4 regions of the Bacillus sp. AK124 genome follow, and region 2 is predicted to be linked to each of the others. Evidence: riboswitches for the same ligand, from Rfam matches in the RefSeq annotation. Region 2 holds a riboswitch; each other region holds the start of a gene.

Region 1 (4,212 bases), 210 kb from region 2:
GTGATCGGCCCGCCCACATAAACGCTGCCGCGGTCAAACAATTTTTTGACGCCCGGATGCTCGAGTTCGTCGGTTTTATAGATATTGACGGCTTCCGTTTTCTTGTCCGGCGTATAGATGTCTTCGATCTCGATGACGCCGTATGTTTCCCCATTATAGGTGAGGCGGACGGTGTCCCCCGCTTTTAAGCTTGAAGCTTTTTGCTCGTCAACAGGCAGAGCGATCGGAAGCGTCCATACTTCGCCGCTTGACAGTCTCATATTTTCGACAACGGACAGATAGTCTTTCTCTGTCATAAAGCCTTGGATCGGGCTGTACGCACCGATTCCGATCAGCTCCAAATCTGAAAAAGCCATTAAATCCAGTTCTATTTCCTGTGCGATATGTTGAAAATCGTATGCTTCATTGACGCGGTTAACCAATACACCGCCGTGTGGTGCTAAACTCATAAACTTGTTTCCCCCTACTTTGTGTTTAAATTCCTCCGCCTTGTTCATGGACGGAGCTGTGCTCTTTTTTGACTGCTCTCATCAGGCTGATCGTCCCGACAGATGCCAGAAGGACGCTTGTGACGACGATGAGAGCATAATAGTCTCCTTTTAATAAAAGGCTGACCAGCATATAAGACAGGCTTAATGAAAGGAACGGCGAGACGACCCATACTTTCAGCATCGTTTTGACCACTTGTTTATGAAAGACATTGCCGCCGTTTTTTGCCATTCCCATCCCTATAATAGAAGATGATGTGACTTGCGCAAGCGGAACCGGCAAACCGAAAATCGAACTGATGATGACAAGCCCGGCTCCTGTTCCGGAAAGGATGATCCCCTCTCCTTTTGAAAATTTCGTTATTTTTTTGCCGTTTGTTTCAAGAACGCGCCTGCCCAGTAAAAGGGCGCCCAGCGCGACAAACAGTCCGCCGTAGAGCGTTCCTTCCCCGACTGTCAAAACATGCGCCGCCACCAGAGGTCCGACAGCATTTGCGACATTGTTCATGCCTGCTGAGAAGGCTTCAAAAAACCCGGTGATCAACAGAATGACCGCCAAAACCTTTGCTTTCTTTCCCGAGGCTGGACGTTTGATCGTTTTTTTCATGATGTTTGCCATCGCAAATGTAAAGGTAAAAGCGACGATTGGTACAACGACCCAAAATGAGACGATGACAAGCAAAGATTTCACATATAAAACCTGGTAAGCGACACCTACTCCGACAACAGATCCGACCGTCACTTCACTTGTCGAAAGCGGGATGCCGAGTACATTTGCGATAAAGAGCGACAGTGCCGCCGAGCCGATAATAATGCAGACGATTTCAAGCGAAATCACCCGTTCGGGAATGATGCCTGAGCTGATCGTTTTCACGACGTTTCCTCCGCCGATGACGGCGCCCGAGAGAACGCCTGCTGCACAGATTATTAGTGCGTGAAACTTCTTTTTGACGGCTTCAGATCCATAGGCGATTCCCATTGAAGCAGCTGCACCGCTCGCTCCGATATTCATCGCAAAAAACATGCTAAATAAAATGGCGGCAAGTTCCATGACTCATCTCCTTACTCGTGTAATCCGCATTCTGTTTTAGCCGATCCGTTCCAGCGGCCTGATCGAAGATCATCCATTGTAAAGGCCGGAGAGGTGCACGGAGCGCAGCCGATGCTCGGGTAGCCTTGATCATGAAGCGGATTGTACGGGAGATCGTGCTTTGTCACATATCTCCAAATATCCTTCCACGTCCAATGAATGAGCGGACAAACTTTGATAGACTTGAATTTTTCATCTTTGTTCAAAAAATTCGTTTTGCTCCGCCCGGGCGATTGCTCGCGGCGCAGGCCCGACAGCCACGCCGGGTAGCCTGAAAGCGTCTCGCGGAGAGGAATGACCTTCCTCATTTCACAGCAGGAATTCGGAGCGGTCTTCCATAGTTCGTCCCCATATTCTTTCGCCTGCTCTTCGACGGTAAGCTCCGGTGTTTTCATGATAATCTGAAGGCCTGGATATCGTTCTTTGACAGCGTCGATCGTTTCATACGTTTCTTTAAAATGAAATCCCGTATCAAGGAAAACGATGACCGCATCTTTTTTCACCTTATAAATCAAATCGATCAGGACGATTCCCTCAATTCCGAAGCTGCACGCATATACAAGCTGATTTCCGTAATGTCCGTATGCCCATTTCAAGACGGACAGCGCTCCTTTATAAGAGTCATCTTCCTGAAAAGAGATATTTGGTTCTTCCCATGTGCTGTAAGTAAAAATTTTCGGTTCCCCCTTTTTTCGCCAACAAAAAAACGGCTTCCAGCAGAAAAAAACTGTGAAAACCGCCTCTAGTTTGTCTAGTCAGCTATTTCAATCTTATTTTTTCATTTTTTTCGATTTGAATGACTTTGCCGTCCTGAACAACGAATGTGATCGATCCGTAATTCATGTCTTTCAGCATGTCTTTCATTTTGATGATCACCTTTTCAAGCTGTTCATCTGTCTTCACTTCTAGCTCCTCCTCTGCCCCTAAAAATTAAAATCTTTCTTCCAAATTTGAAAGAAAGACGAGGAACTCCGCTATTCCTTATCTCTCAAAATGAGGGCATTTTGCTGGAAGTAGCACCTTACGCTTCACACGCAGGTTGCCGGGTTTCATCGGACCAGTCCCTCCACCGCTCTTGATAAGTTTGCTTTTGTTATTTTAAAATTTTAGCACAATTCGAACAAAAGTCAACCCGACTTTTTTTATAGGATTAATAAAAAATAAAAATAATCCGATTTTACTATTTTTAAATCTGTAAAAAGACGCAAAAAAAGCCGTTCTCCCATTAGGAGAATACGGCTTTTATCATTAATCCATCCAAGACTTGCTTTCAGGATCCGCCTTCCATTCTTTCAGTTTGGCGGCATCCTGTTCGCTGATATATCCGCCGGCAAGCGCAGCCTCTGTCAATGTATCGTAATCAGTCAGCGTACGGTATTCAACGCCCGCTTCGCTGAAGGCGGCGGCAGCTTTAGGAAGCCCGTAAGTGAAAATGGCGGCGACACCGAGCACTTCACATCCCGCCTCTGTGAGAGCGGCTGCCGCTTCAAGGACGCTTCCTCCCGTTGAAATTAAATCTTCAATTACAACGACTTTTTGTCCTTTTACAACAGCGCCTTCAATTTGGTTTCCTTTGCCGTGCGCCTTCGGTTTGCTTCTGACGTAGCACATCGGCAGGCTCAGCCTGTCGGCGGCAAGCGCGGCATGGGGGATTCCTGCAGTTGCCGTACCGGCGATCATTTCGGCTCCGGGAAACTTGTCTTGAATCAGTCCGGCAAGCCCTGAAGCTATATCATCCCTTACTTCCGGATATGAAAGCGTCAAACGATTGTCGCAGTAGATGGGCGACAAGATGCCGCTCGCCCATGTAAACGGCTCGTTCGGGCGCAGGAAAACCGCTTTGATTCTTAATAAATGGTTTGCAATGTCTGTTTTCATGCCTTGGTTCCCTCCCACTCATGTCCTATTCTTCTGTAGGCTGACACAGGATCTTCCGCCTGTGTAATCGAACGGCCGACAACGATCGCCGACACGCCTTTTTCCCTTGCGTAGCCAGGCGTCGCCACCCGGACCTGGTCGTTGTTTTTGTCATCCGCCATGCGAATTCCGGGTGTCACGGTCAGAAAATCTAAAGACGCGGCCCGGTAAATGTGTTCGGCTTCATGGACGGAGCAGACGACACCGTCAAGTCCGCTTTCTTTAGCCAACTTGCTGTAGTGAACAACTGTATCGAGAAGCGGCGTTTCAATCAGCAGCTCTTGCTGAAGCATTTCTGAAGACGTGCTTGTCAGCTGGGTCACAGCAATTAATGAAGGGCGTTTTCGGCCTGCCGGAGTCCCCGCTTCAAGGCCTTCAAGCGCCGACTCCATCATTTGCTTTCCGCCTGCTGCGTGCACATTGACAAGGCTGACGCCAAACCCCGCCAGCCTTTTCATCGCCTTGTATACGGTCGTTGGAATGTCGTGGCATTTTAGATCAAGGAAAATGCGGCAGCCGCGCTCCTGTAACTTTTCAAGGATGGCCGGCCCTTCCTGATAAAAAAGCTCCATGCCCACCTTCACGAAAAGCTCTTCTCCATGAAACCGGTCCAAAAACGCATATGTTTCCTGTGCTGATGCAAAATCAAGCGCGATGATGGGCGGCGTATGTTTCATCCTTCCAGCTCCTTCCGATACACTCGTTCAACGAACGGTA
Region 2 (4,212 bases):
CTTTTTCGAGAAGCAGATCGTAAAAAGCCTCAGATGTATACCCGTCAGGGACAGGCATCCAGGCGAAAAAAGAACCTTGCGGAGCATCCGCGTGCCAACCGATTTCACGGACCGCACGAATCCATACATCCCGCCTTTTTTCGTAGCGCTCATTTTGCTCCTTGACACACGCTTGGTCTGATAGAAGCGCGACTGCCGCGGCGTCTTGGACCGCTTTAAAAAGGCTGACATACATATGGTCCTGATAAAGGTTCAGCGCTTCGATCACAGAGGCGTTGCCAACTGCAAACCCGACCCGCCATCCAGCCATATTATACGTTTTGGAAAGCGTGTAAATTTCGATTCCTGTGTCTTTTGCCCCCTCCGTTTCGAGAAAGCTGACAGGCCTCTTGCCGTCGTAGCCGATCGCACCGTAGGCAAAATCGTGGACGACGCAAATTCCGTTCGACTTGGCAAACCGGACAGTCTCTTCGAAAAAAACAGGCGTGGCTTGGGCACCGGTTGGATTGTTTGGATAATTTAAATACATGAGCTTCGCTTTTTCTTTCACTTCCTTCGGAATCCGGCTGTAGTCAGGCAGAAACTGATTGCCCGCTGTAAGCGGCATCGTTTCCATGTTCGCTCTTGCCAGCTCAACGCCCGACCAGTAGTCGGGATAGCCGGGATCGGGAACGAGCACGGCATCCCCCGGATTTAACAAACATTGCGGAAGCTCGACAAGACCGGCTTTTCCGCCGAACAATACAGCGACTTCGCGTTCGGGATCGAGCTCTACACCGTATTCCCTTCGATAGAACGCGGCTGCCGCCTCCTTGAGTGAACGGCTGCCGCGAAAGGAGGAATACTGATGGTTTTCAGGGTTGCGAACGGCTTGCGCCATTGTATCAACGATGTGATCAGGTGTCGGCTGATCGGGATTCCCCTGGCCGAGATTGATCACATCATGGCCGGCGGCGATTTTTTCATTCACCTTTTTCACCAAGGAAGCGAAAAACTGCTCAGGCAGCTGTTTCAGCACATCTGAAAGCTCAAATTTCATATGATTCACCCGCTTTTGAAAAATTCTTGAAATGATAGTCCATCATCATATATTGTTAAATGTAAAATGTAAAGAAAAAAATGAGGTGATCCAGATTGAAGCTGACAATTTCATGTCTGCAATTCGATATCGCATACGGCAATCCTTCTGAAAATTTTAAAAAAGCGGAGCAGCTGATCGAACAGGAAAGCCGAAAAGCGGATGTTCTTCTCCTTCCCGAGCTGTGGACGACGGGTTATGATTTAAAAAATCTCGGCTCCATCGCAGATGAAGAAGGCAGGCAAACGAAGAGATGGCTGCAGGAAACGGCAAAAGCAAACCGTGTCCATATCATATGCGGCTCTGTCGCCGTTAAGAAAAAAAGCGGTGTGTACAATATCATGTACATCGCAGACAAAAACGGACATTTGATCAAAGAATACAGCAAAGCTCACCTTTTCCAGCTGATGGACGAACACCTCTATTTGTCAGCGGGCTCAGGCGACGGGAGCTTCGAGCTTGAAGGGATCCCGGCTGCGGGGTTTATCTGCTACGACATCCGTTTCCCGGAATGGATCAGAAAACATACGAAGGAAGGTGCGGGCATCATCTTTGTATCGGCGGAATGGCCGCTCGCCCGCCTCGATCACTGGCAAAGCCTTTTAAAAGCCAGAGCGATTGAAAATCAGTGCTTTGTCGCAGCCTGCAACCGAGCGGGAAGTGACCCGGCAAACGAATTTGCGGGCCACAGCATCATCATTGATCCGCTCGGCCGCACCCTCGCTGAAGCAGGGAGCGGTGAAGCCGTCATCAGGACCGAAATCAACCTCGGGGACATTGAAAAAGCGCGGGGGCAAATTCCGGTTTTTGAGGACATTCGCAGAGATTTATATTAAAAAAGTATTGACAAGAAAACTGAGATGCTGGTAACATTTTCAGCAACTGACCGAACTGAAATTTCAAAATTTTATATTGATTTCTCTTATCGAGAGTTGGGTGAAGGACTGGCCTAATGACCCCAACAGCAACCGACCGTAATACCATTGTGAAATGGGGCGCGAAATTCTGCGCCGCTAGGGCACGGTGCTAATTCCATCAGACTTTGAATTCTGAGAGATAAGAGAGGCGAACGCGACAAATCAGCCTCTTTCTCTCGATGAGAAAGAGGCTTTTTTATTGTTAACGACATTTAGGGGGAATCACACATGACCGTAACGAAAACCGCAGCATACGAAACTTTGACCGAAAGCTCCGCGGCCGCGCTGGCCGTCCGCCTCGGGCTTTTTCCAAGCAAAAGCACCCTGACATGCCAGGAGATCGGGGACGGAAACTTGAATTTGGTCTTCCGCGTGTATGACAAAGAGCAGCAAAAAGGGCTGATCATCAAACAGGCGGTGCCTTATGCGAAAGTCGTCGGCGAAAGCTGGCCGCTGTCGCTTGACAGGGCGAGAATCGAAAGCAGTGCGCTGATCCGCCAAGCCGAGCATGTCCCGCACCTTGTCCCGAACGTGTACTATTCTGACACCGAGCTTGCCGTTACCGTATTGGAAGACCTTTCTCACTTGGAAATCGCCAGAAAAGGACTGATTGACGGGAAGGATTATCCCCACCTGTCGGAAGACATCGGAGAATTCCTTGGAAAAACACATTTTTACTCGTCTGAATATGCACTTGACCCAACAGTTAAAGGGCGGCTTGTGAAGCAGTTTACGAATCCGGATCTGTGCGATATTACAGAAAGCCTTGTGTTCACAGACCCTTTCTTTGATCATGAGACAAACGATTTCGAAGAAGAGCTTCGCGATGAAGCGGAAGATCTTTGGCGCAATGAAGCATTAAAAATTGAAGCGGCAAAACTGAAACAGCGCTTTTTGTCTGCAGAGGAAACGCTGATCCACGGCGACCTTCATACAGGCAGCATTTTCGCAAGTGAAGAAGCCGAAACGAAAATCATCGACCCTGAATTTGCGTTTTTCGGCCCGATCGGGTTTGACATTGGACAGTTTATCGCCAACCTGCTGCTGCACGCGCTTTCCCGCGAAGAAAACAGGCGGGCTCCTTTATACCGCCATGTCGAGACCGTCTGGCATACGTTCAGCCGGACATTCAGCGAAGCATGGGAAAACGATGCTCTTGACGCTTGCAAAAATGAGAAAGGACGCCTTGAATCAGTTCTGAAGCAGGCGTTTGAAGACGCAGCAGGCTTTGCCGGCTGCGAAATGATCCGCCGGACGATCGGCCTTGCCCATGTGGCGGACCTTGAAACAATCGTTCCGTTTTCCCGGAGAATCAGCCAAAAAAAGCTCGCCCTTAAAATAGGCGCAGCATTCATAGAAAAACGCAGCGGTTTCCGGACGCCAAAAGACTTGATTGAAGCGTTTCGGAACGCACTTAAGGAGTGAATGACATGCCTGAACAATTTGCGGTGCCCCGCTCTGTCGAATGGGAAGAAGCATCGGTAAAAATTCTGAACCAGCAAAAGCTTCCCGAAAAGACGGAATACCTGCACCTCACAACAAAAGAAGACGTCTATGATGCGATTCAAACGCTGAAAGTGAGGGGGGCACCTGCCATCGGCATTACAGCCGCCTTCGGACTCGCCCTTTGCGCACAAAGCATCGATACATCTGACGTTTCCGCGTTTCTGGTGGAACTCGGAAAAATCAAAGATGAACTCAATCAGGCAAGGCCGACAGCCGTCAATTTATCCTGGGCTCTCAATCGGCTGGTAAAAAGTGCGGAGGACGCAAAATCGGTCAATGAAGCAAAAACAAATCTGATCCATGAAGCTATTCAGATCCAGGTTGAAGACGAAGAAACGTGCCGGCAAATCGGACAGAATGCACTGCATTTGTTCAAATCGGGTGACAGCATCATGACCATCTGCAACGCCGGCTCGATTGCGACAAGCAGGTACGGTACGGCCCTTTCCCCGTTTTATCTTGCCAAAACAAAGGACCTCGACCTTCATATTTATGCCTGTGAAACGAGGCCTGTCCTGCAAGGGGCGCGCCTGACGGCGTGGGAGCTTATGCAGGGGGGAATTGACGTGACGCTGATTACAGACAGCATGGCTGCCCATACGATGAAAGAAAAAAACATTTCAGCCGTCATTGTCGGAGCGGACAGGATCGCGAGAAACGGAGATACAGCCAATAAAATCGGAACATACGGCTTGGCAATCCTCGCCAAAG
Region 3 (4,212 bases), 250 kb from region 2:
GTGTGCGGCTTTTTTTCCGAAGGGACCGTCCGCGGCGGCAGCGAGGCTACTTCATCGGCCAGCGCTTCAATATGGGCGGGCGTCGTTCCGCAGCAGCCGCCGACAATGTTCAGCCAGCCTTCTTCTGCAAACGCCTTGATTTTTTTCGCGAGCGATTGCGGTGATTCATGGTATTGTCCCTCCTCATCGGGGAGGCCGGCATTCGGATAGCAGCTGACGGCCGTCCTCGCAAGGGAAGAAAGGGTTCTGATGTGATCTGTCATAAATTCCGGGCCCGTCGCGCAATTTAAACCGACGCTGACCGGCTTCATATGCTCGAGTGAGATATAGAACGATTCGATATCCTGGCCGGCCAGTGTCGTGCCCATCGGTTCGATCGTGCCTGATACCATGAGGGGAAGGGTTTTGTCGGTTTTTTCGAAGGCTTGCCTGATGCCGATAAAGCCCGCTTTAACGTTCAGCATATCCTGGCTCGTTTCGAGCAGCAAGAGGTCGGCTCCCCCTGTGATCAGCGCTCTTGCCTGTTCCTCGTAATTATCGATCAGCTCGTCAAAGGTCGTGCCGCCGGTGACGGAAAGGGTTTTTGTCGTCGGACCCATCGCGCCGGCGACAAACCTTGGCCATTCAGGTGTGGAAAACTTTTCGGCGGCCGCTTTGGCGAGTTTGACTGAAGCGAGGTTGACTTCATAGGCGCGCTGCCCGAGGTCGTACTCGTCCAGAACGAGCCGTGTGGCTCCGAATGTATTGGTTTCGATGATATCGGCTTTAGCGGCCAGATAGGCTTCGTGGATGCCCTGAATGATATGAGGTGCCGTGATGCTTAGAAATTCATTGCACCCTTCATAGGCCTCGCCGCCGAAGTCAGCGGCGGACAAACCGGCATTCTGGATCATCGTTCCCATCGCACCGTCAAGGACGAGGATTTTTTTCTTCAGCTGGTCATTGATGTTAGACATTTGTTTTCTCCTTTTCTTTCTGGTGGATATATGCCGTCAGTTCGGCGGTTAAATCAGACCGCAAAAACGGTGTGATCAGATAAATGCCGTTGAACAGGTCGCACGCCGCATCAAGCAGGGAGCGGGCGATCGCGAGCCCTTCCTCGGCCTGTTTTTGTTTGTCATTTCCCGCCAGCGCCATCTTTTCGCGGATTGAATCGGACAGTTTGATGCCGGGGATTTCGTTGTGGATGAATTCCGCGTTGCGGCTGCTGGTCAGCGGCATGACGCCGATATAGATCGGTGTTTCAAGATGCTTTGTTTCTTCGTGGATTTTGATGAGCTGCTCCTCTGAATAGACAGGCTGGGAAATGAAATAGTCTGCGCCGCAGGCGATTTTTTTCTCAAGCCGTTTCACCGCTTTGTCAATGTGTCTGACATTCGGATTGAAGGCGGCCGCCACTGAGAAATTTGTTTTCTTGCCGAGCGGTTTACCTGAATATGACAAGCCTTCGTTAAACTGTTTGATCAGGCTGATCAAATCGAACGATGTCAGATCATAGACGGAAGTCGCTCCCGGAAAGTCGCCGATTTTCGACGGATCGCCGGTAATCGCCAGCACGTCTGACAGCCCCAGTGTATCGAGCCCCATTAGATGGGACTGCAGGCCGATCAGGTTGCGGTCTCTGCATGTAATATGGATCAGCGACCTCATATCGAGGCGCTGTTTTAAGAGCGCGCCGCAGGCGACATTGCTGATCCTCGGTGTGGCAAGCGAGTTGTCCGCCAATGTCAGTGCATCGATTCCGGCTGATTGAAGCTCTTTAGCGGCGTGCAAAAATTTCTCAAAGTTTAATTGTTTTGGAGGATCGAGTTCGACGATAATGGACCGTTTTTGCTTGGCCAGATCGTCGAGAACGGGCTCTGTCCTTTCGTTTTGAACAGCAAGCGCCGCTTTCTTTCTGATTTTCACGTGTTTTTCGGTGACTGGAGGAAGCCCTTTGACCGCCTCAGCCATCGCCCTGATGTGGTTCGGCGTGGTTCCGCAGCAGCCGCCGATGATCCGTGCGCCTTGATTGCGGAATTCCTCCGCGCTTTCCCTGAAATATTCATCATCTGTCTCATAAACAAGCCTGCCTTCGACAAGGGACGGGAGGCTGCTGTTCGGATAGACGGAAAGATAGGCGTCTTCTAAAAGCGGGACTTCTTCAAGCGCTCTGATCATATGATAAGGGCCGAGGCGGCAGTTGATACCAACGACGTCTGCGCCGAGGGATGCCAGCTGCTTCAGGCCGTCCGCAAGCGGGGTTCCGTCCTGAAGAACGCCCTCTTCGTGCATTGAGACATTCAAAATGATCGGCAGCTCTGTTTCCTTTCTGGCAATCTTTAAAACTTCGCGCGCTTCTTCTAAATCATAATAGGTTTCGAGCAGAAGTCCGTCCGGCTGCTCATTTAACAGAAGATAGAGCTGTTCGCGGAAGCTTCTTTTAATGTCCTCGAGAGAATACGAGTTTTTGTTGAACGTCCGGATTCCGCCGAGCGTACCGAGAACATAAGCAGAACCGGCGGCGGAGCGGGCGAGACGGACCGCTTTTTCGTTGATTTGTTTTGTTTCGTCTTCGAGCCCGTATCTGGACAGCTTGATGAAGTTTGCGCCGTACGTGTTCGTTTGAATAATATCGGCGCCGGCCTGTACATACGCTTCGTGGACGCGTCTCACTTCTTCGGGCTTGGAGATGTTCAGTTCCTCAAAACACCTGTCGATCCCGTAGGAATACAGAAGTGTGCCCATTGCGCCGTCCGCGATTAACGTTTTGCTTTTTATATCCTCCAAAAAACCCATCGTTTTCCCCCTTAAGCATTTTTGATAAACAAAAAAGTCTTCTGTGAAGCAGAAGACTTTTCATCGACATTGTCCGTCTTCTTATCTTCCAAGCAGACTGCTTGCTGGATTTAGCACCTTGGTCATGAATATTCATTCACCGGTTGCTGAGGCTTCATTGGGCCAGTCCCTCTGCCTCTCTTGATAAGAACAGCTATTTAGTTTCTATTGATTACTTTTACTCAATTTACCGAAAATCGGGGGAATAATCAACAGTAAATTAAGAATTTATCGAAAATTTATAAATTGGACATCAATCGGCAGGTCGGCTTCCCTCACCATCGCGATGATTTGCTGAAGGTCGTCTTTATTTTTTCCGGTTACGCGGACTTGATCATCCTGCACTTGCGATTTAACTTTCAGACCCGATTTTTTTATCAGGTTATTGATTTTTTTCGCGTTTTCTTTGTCGATGCCCTGAACTAGTTTTCCGCGCTGTCTGACCGTGCCGCCTGAAGCGTTCTCAAGCTTTGAGTATTCGATGTTTTTCGTCGGGACGTTCCGCTTGATCAGTTTGCCGACAAGCACGTCTTTCAGCTGGTTCATTTTAAATTCGTCGTCCGATACGAGAACGAGCTCGTCTCCTTCGAGTGTGATGCTGCTTTTTGACCCTTTGAAATCATAGCGTGTGCCGATTTCCTTGAGAGCGGTCTGAATTGCGTTTTGAACTTCAGGCAGTTCAACCTTTGAGACGATATCAAATGAGCTTTCTTTCGCCATGTGAAAACCTCCATCCATTTTACTTATGAGTCAATTATAGTAGAATAAGGTGAAACTTCCAATATCGAGCGGTTTGCCTGGCCGCGATCCGGCAATAATTTTAACATTGGAGGAATAATAAGAAAAAGAAAAACAGGCGGATAAGAAAGGAAGAAACAGTATGAAACCAGGACAGCAGCTAACATTGAAAATAGATCATAAAGCCGATTACGGTTACTTTTTGACGGACGGCGAAACGGCGGTCCTTCTGCATCAGAGCGAGATCACGGAGGATATTGAAGATAGAGAAGAGGTCGATGTCTTTTTATATGTCGATCATGAAGATCGCTTGGCGGCTACGATGAGAAAGCCGATGATCAGCGCTGAACAGTACGGCTGGGTGGAAGTCGTTGATGCCGTCAGCGGCATGGGGGTTTTCGTCGATGTCGGGCTCTCGAAGGACGCCCTCGTTGCGACAGAGCATCTCCCGCCGTATGAATCAGTATGGCCGCAAAAAGGGGACAGGCTGTACTGTATGCTGAAAATCACGGGGCACGGAAGGATGTTTGCCAAACCGGCGCCGGAGGATAAGATCAGCGAGCTGTTTAGTGAAGCTTCACCCGGTCTGATGAATAAAGAGCTCACCGGAACGATCTACCGCTTGATCGCATCAGGCTCTTTTATGATTTCCGAAAC
Region 4 (4,212 bases), 1.7 Mb from region 2:
TCTTCGCTTCCTTCGCGACAAAATACAAAGGAATTGCAGCAGGGTCTGCCAACGGATCATCCAGATGCCAGACGATCTTTGGAAGCTCGTTCATATATTCTTCAGGGGAAATGATCGCGCTGAAGTTCTCCACGCCGACCCTATCAGCGGTTTCTTTCGCAACGTCAACTTCGCTGAAGCCTTCATGTTCAAAGCCGACAGAGAACGTTTTTAAGTTGGGATGAAATTGCTTTGCCACCGACACGATAAAAGAAGAGTCGATGCCTCCGGAAAGGAAGGAACCTACAGGTACATCGCTTCGCATATGGACTTTTACGGAATCAAAGATCGCGTCTCTTACTTCCTGAACAAGCTTGTCTTCTTCGGTCTGAACAGGCTTGAATTGAACTTTCCAGTATGTTTTAAATTGAATATCCTCGCCCGGGCGGACAGTAAACTGATGGCCCGGTTCTACTTTTTGCACCTTTTTGTCAAGCGTCTCAGGCTCTGGTACAAATTGGAATGACGTATACTGCTGAAGCGCTTTTTCATTCAATTCCAAATCGGCATCAACAGCCATCAGGCTCTTTCTTTCTGACGCAAAATAAACATGGCCGTCCGTTTTCGTAAAATAGAGCGGCTTAATGCCGAACGGATCGCGCGCTCCGTATAGGAGCTGTTCTTTTTTATCCCAGATTAAAAAAGCAAACATTCCGCGCAGCTTGGAAGCAGCTTCCTGTTTGTAGTGGCGGTAAGTCGCAAGCAAAACTTCCGTATCTGAATCGGTTTTGAACTCGTATCCTTTTGAAATAAGTTCGTCTTTCAGTTCTATATAGTTATAGATTTCTCCATTAAAAATAATCCAATAGGAATCATCTTCATAAGACAGAGGCTGTCCTCCGTTTTCCACATCGATGATGCTGAGCCTTCTAAATCCGAAGCCTACATGCTCATCATGATAGTACCCATCATCGTCCGGACCGCGGTGTACAATCATTTCATTCATTTGTTTAATCAGTTCTTCCTGGGCTGCTGTCTCGGATGATGGGCGATGATTGAATACCCCTACAAATCCACACATAGTATTGCCTCCGATTTTTTAAATTTCGTGCAGAAATCAAAGTCTGCTTCTTGATTAGACAAGTGTTTAAAGAAAAACGTTTCACATCCGCCCGCTTTTTGCCATCGAAAAACAAAGCCGCTTATGAAAGCGGCTATGCGGTTGTTATTCTCCTAATGCATCTTTCTTCAGCTGATCTGCTTTGTCTGTGCGCTCCCAAGGCAGATCGAGGTCGAGGCGGCCGAAATGTCCGTAAGCTGCCGTTTGTTTGTAAATCGGACGGCGAAGATCGAGCATTTTAATAATGCCGGCAGGTCTTAGATCAAAGTTTTTGCGAACCACTTCGATCAATGTTTCTTCACTGGCTTTGCCTGTACCGAATGTATCGATTGAAATGGATACCGGCTGTGCGACACCGATCGCGTAGGCAAGCTGCACTTCACAGGAATCAGCAAGGCCTGCGGCGACGATATTTTTCGCTACATATCTCGCAGCATAAGCTGCAGATCTATCAACCTTTGTCGCATCCTTACCGGAAAACGCTCCGCCGCCGTGACGGGCATATCCGCCATAGGTGTCAACGATGATTTTGCGTCCTGTTAAACCGGCATCCCCCTGCGGTCCTCCGATAACAAAACGGCCCGTAGGATTAATGAAGTACTTCGTGTTTTCATCGATCAGCTCTTTTGGCACTACCGGGTTGATGACATGCTCTTTCAGATTGCGCTGAATTTGTTCAAGCGAAATCTCAGGGTGATGCTGAGTCGAAATGACAATTGTATCGATGCGAATCGGCTTGTTGTTCTCATCATACTCAACAGTTACCTGTGTCTTTCCGTCCGGACGAAGATACGGCAGAATTTCCTCTTTGCGGACTTCTGTCAAACGGCGAGACAATTTATGAGCAAGCGAAATCGGCAGAGGCATAAGTTCCTTTGTTTCGTTGCAGGCAAAACCGAACATTAAACCTTGGTCTCCGGCTCCGATCGCTTCAATTTCAGCGTCGCTCATTGCTCCTTCACGCGCTTCAAGCGCCTGGTCGACTCCCATTGCAATATCTGGCGACTGTTCATCTATAGACGTTAAGACCGCGCAAGTTTCGGCATCAAAACCGTATTTTGCACGTGTGTAGCCAATTTCTTTAATCGTTTCGCGGACTGTTTTCGGAATATCGACGTAAGTGGACGTCGTGATTTCACCGCTTACCAGCACCAATCCGGTTGTCACAGATGTTTCACAGGCAACGCGGGCATTCGGATCTTTCTTTAAAATTTCGTCTAATATACTATCCGAAATCTGGTCGCAAATTTTGTCCGGATGTCCCTCCGTAACTGACTCTGATGTAAATAACCGACGGTTTTTGCTCATTTATGTTTCCTCCTGTATATGAAGATCAGCCGTGATCTTAAGTATGATACGGATCTCGTCCCTCTTGATTATATGACGATACTCGGGCTTCATACGCTCTCGTTTTGAAACAATTTCCATATGCTATTCTTGACGAGATTCTAAGTCAAAATTCCTCTTAATAGAATTTTTCCTGACTGGCTGCCCGGCTAGACCTTTCACGTCCTGTGAAAAACGCCCAGTACCTTCCTCCTGCTTGATACTCGGCTAAAACCTTTCACGTCCTGTGAAAAACGCCGAGTACCTTCCTCCTGAAGGCAGTTTTTTTAGCAATTTTTGGATCTCGATTTATGCAATAAAAAAACCTTTTCCTATTCGCTGAGGAAAGGGTCTGGTATTGCGTGCCTTTCACTCTTATCGCTCAAGGTATTGAACACCTTGCATCAGGTTAGCACCGTAGTTGTCTCAGAAACTGTTTTTTTCCATTAATAAGAGAAACCGGTTGCTGGGTTTCATTGGGCCTGTCCCTCCACCAGCTCGGGATAAGAGTATCCGCTCAATGAAATATCTTATCTTAAAATGGCTTGTTATGTCAATATCGGCCGCAATAAATTTAAACTTGTCTTTCGAGAAAAAACCCGAACGAAAAATGAAGAAACGGTATAGACTATAAGAGTAAATGTGTTATACTAATTCTACATTAATGTTATACACATTAAAAAACACGCAAAGGAAGGTTTTTTATGAATTCTGTAGATTTAACAACTGACTTACAAACGTTATTAATGGGCGAAAACGTTCAGCTGAACTTGTCCGTTCCCCTTTTGGTTGAAAAAGTCCTTGAACGCAAAGAAGGAGTCTTAACATCTTCCGGAGCCGTGCGGGCTACAACCGGTACATACACCGGCCGCTCGCCAAAAGACAAATTCATTGTGGAAGAAGCGAGCACAAAGGACAAAATCGATTGGGGCGCAGTAAACCAGCCGATTTCAGAAGCCGCCTTTGACCGGCTGTACACAAAAGTGCTCAGCTATTTAAAGGAACGCGATGAATTGTATGTATTTGAAGGGTTTGCAGGAGCAGACGAAAAATACCGGCTTCCGATTACAGTTGTCAACGAGTTCGCCTGGCACAACCTGTTTGCAAGACAGTTGTTCATCAGACCTGAAGAACATGATAAAAAACCTGAAGAACAGCCGTTTACGATTCTTTCCGCTCCGCATTTCAAAGCCGATTCGCTCATTGACGGGACCAGATCTGAAACATTTATCATCGTGTCGTTTGAAAAGCGTACGATTTTAATCGGAGGCACCGAATATGCCGGCGAGATGAAAAAATCGATTTTTTCTATTATGAATTATCTTCTTCCTGAACAAAACATTTTACCGATGCACTGTTCGGCAAACATTGGCGAGGAAGGCGGAACAGCTCTCTTCTTCGGATTGTCAGGCACAGGCAAAACGACGCTTTCCGCCGATCCGAAACGGAAGCTGATCGGTGACGACGAACACGGCTGGTCCAGCACAGGCGTTTTCAACATTGAAGGAGGCTGCTACGCCAAGTGCATTAACTTAAGCAAAGAAAAAGAACCGCAGATTTACAATGCGATCCGCTTCGGTTCCGTTCTTGAAAATGTCGTGGTTGACGGCAAAACCGGGGAGCCGGACTATTCCGACGCATTCTATACGGAAAACACGAGAGCGGCTTACCCGATTGATGCGATTGACAACATCGTCAAGCCGAGCATCGCAGCACACCCGCAGACCATTGTATTTCTGACGGCAGATGCTTTCGGCGTGCTTCCTCCGATCAGCAAGTTAACGAAA

Evidence for each region. Region 2 has a riboswitch for S-adenosylmethionine ahead of mtnK (S-methyl-5-thioribose kinase). Riboswitches for the same ligand answer to the same signal wherever they lie in the genome.
Region 1: it holds a riboswitch for S-adenosylmethionine, as region 2 does, so the genes downstream of both, M1E06_RS12965 (YezD family protein) here and mtnK (S-methyl-5-thioribose kinase) in region 2, are expected to answer to the same signal.
Region 3: it holds a riboswitch for S-adenosylmethionine, as region 2 does, so the genes downstream of both, M1E06_RS15425 (bifunctional homocysteine S-methyltransferase/methylenetetrahydrofolate reductase) here and mtnK (S-methyl-5-thioribose kinase) in region 2, are expected to answer to the same signal.
Region 4: it holds a riboswitch for S-adenosylmethionine, as region 2 does, so the genes downstream of both, metK (methionine adenosyltransferase) here and mtnK (S-methyl-5-thioribose kinase) in region 2, are expected to answer to the same signal.

The regions. Positions count from the first base shown of each region.
Region 1 covers NZ_CP096378.1:2,591,507-2,595,718, forward strand. The annotation lists gene sat (sulfate adenylyltransferase) at 1-449, opposite strand, end outside; gene M1E06_RS12955 (inorganic phosphate transporter) at 475-1,539, opposite strand; gene M1E06_RS12960 (phosphoadenylyl-sulfate reductase) at 1,551-2,252, opposite strand; gene M1E06_RS12965 (YezD family protein) at 2,338-2,454, opposite strand; SAM riboswitch class I at 2,557-2,663, opposite strand; gene pyrE (orotate phosphoribosyltransferase) at 2,827-3,456, opposite strand; gene pyrF (orotidine-5'-phosphate decarboxylase) at 3,453-4,172, opposite strand; gene M1E06_RS12980 (dihydroorotate dehydrogenase) at 4,141-4,212, opposite strand, start outside.
Region 2 covers NZ_CP096378.1:2,801,489-2,805,700, forward strand. The annotation lists gene M1E06_RS14050 (pyridoxal phosphate-dependent aminotransferase) at 1-1,039, opposite strand, end outside; gene M1E06_RS14055 (carbon-nitrogen family hydrolase) at 1,135-1,914, shown strand; SAM riboswitch class I at 1,998-2,141, shown strand; gene mtnK (S-methyl-5-thioribose kinase) at 2,224-3,420, shown strand; gene mtnA (S-methyl-5-thioribose-1-phosphate isomerase) at 3,426-4,212, shown strand, end outside.
Region 3 covers NZ_CP096378.1:3,050,286-3,054,497, reverse strand. The annotation lists gene metH (methionine synthase) at 1-956, opposite strand, end outside; gene M1E06_RS15425 (bifunctional homocysteine S-methyltransferase/methylenetetrahydrofolate reductase) at 949-2,778, opposite strand; SAM riboswitch class I at 2,857-2,968, opposite strand; gene M1E06_RS15420 (YajQ family cyclic di-GMP-binding protein) at 3,046-3,537, opposite strand; partial or broken gene M1E06_RS15415 (CvfB family protein) at 3,678-4,212, shown strand, end outside.
Region 4 covers NZ_CP096378.1:1,095,231-1,099,442, reverse strand. The annotation lists gene asnB (asparagine synthase (glutamine-hydrolyzing)) at 1-1,060, opposite strand, end outside; gene metK (methionine adenosyltransferase) at 1,205-2,407, opposite strand; SAM riboswitch class I at 2,798-2,935, opposite strand; gene pckA (phosphoenolpyruvate carboxykinase (ATP)) at 3,130-4,212, shown strand, end outside.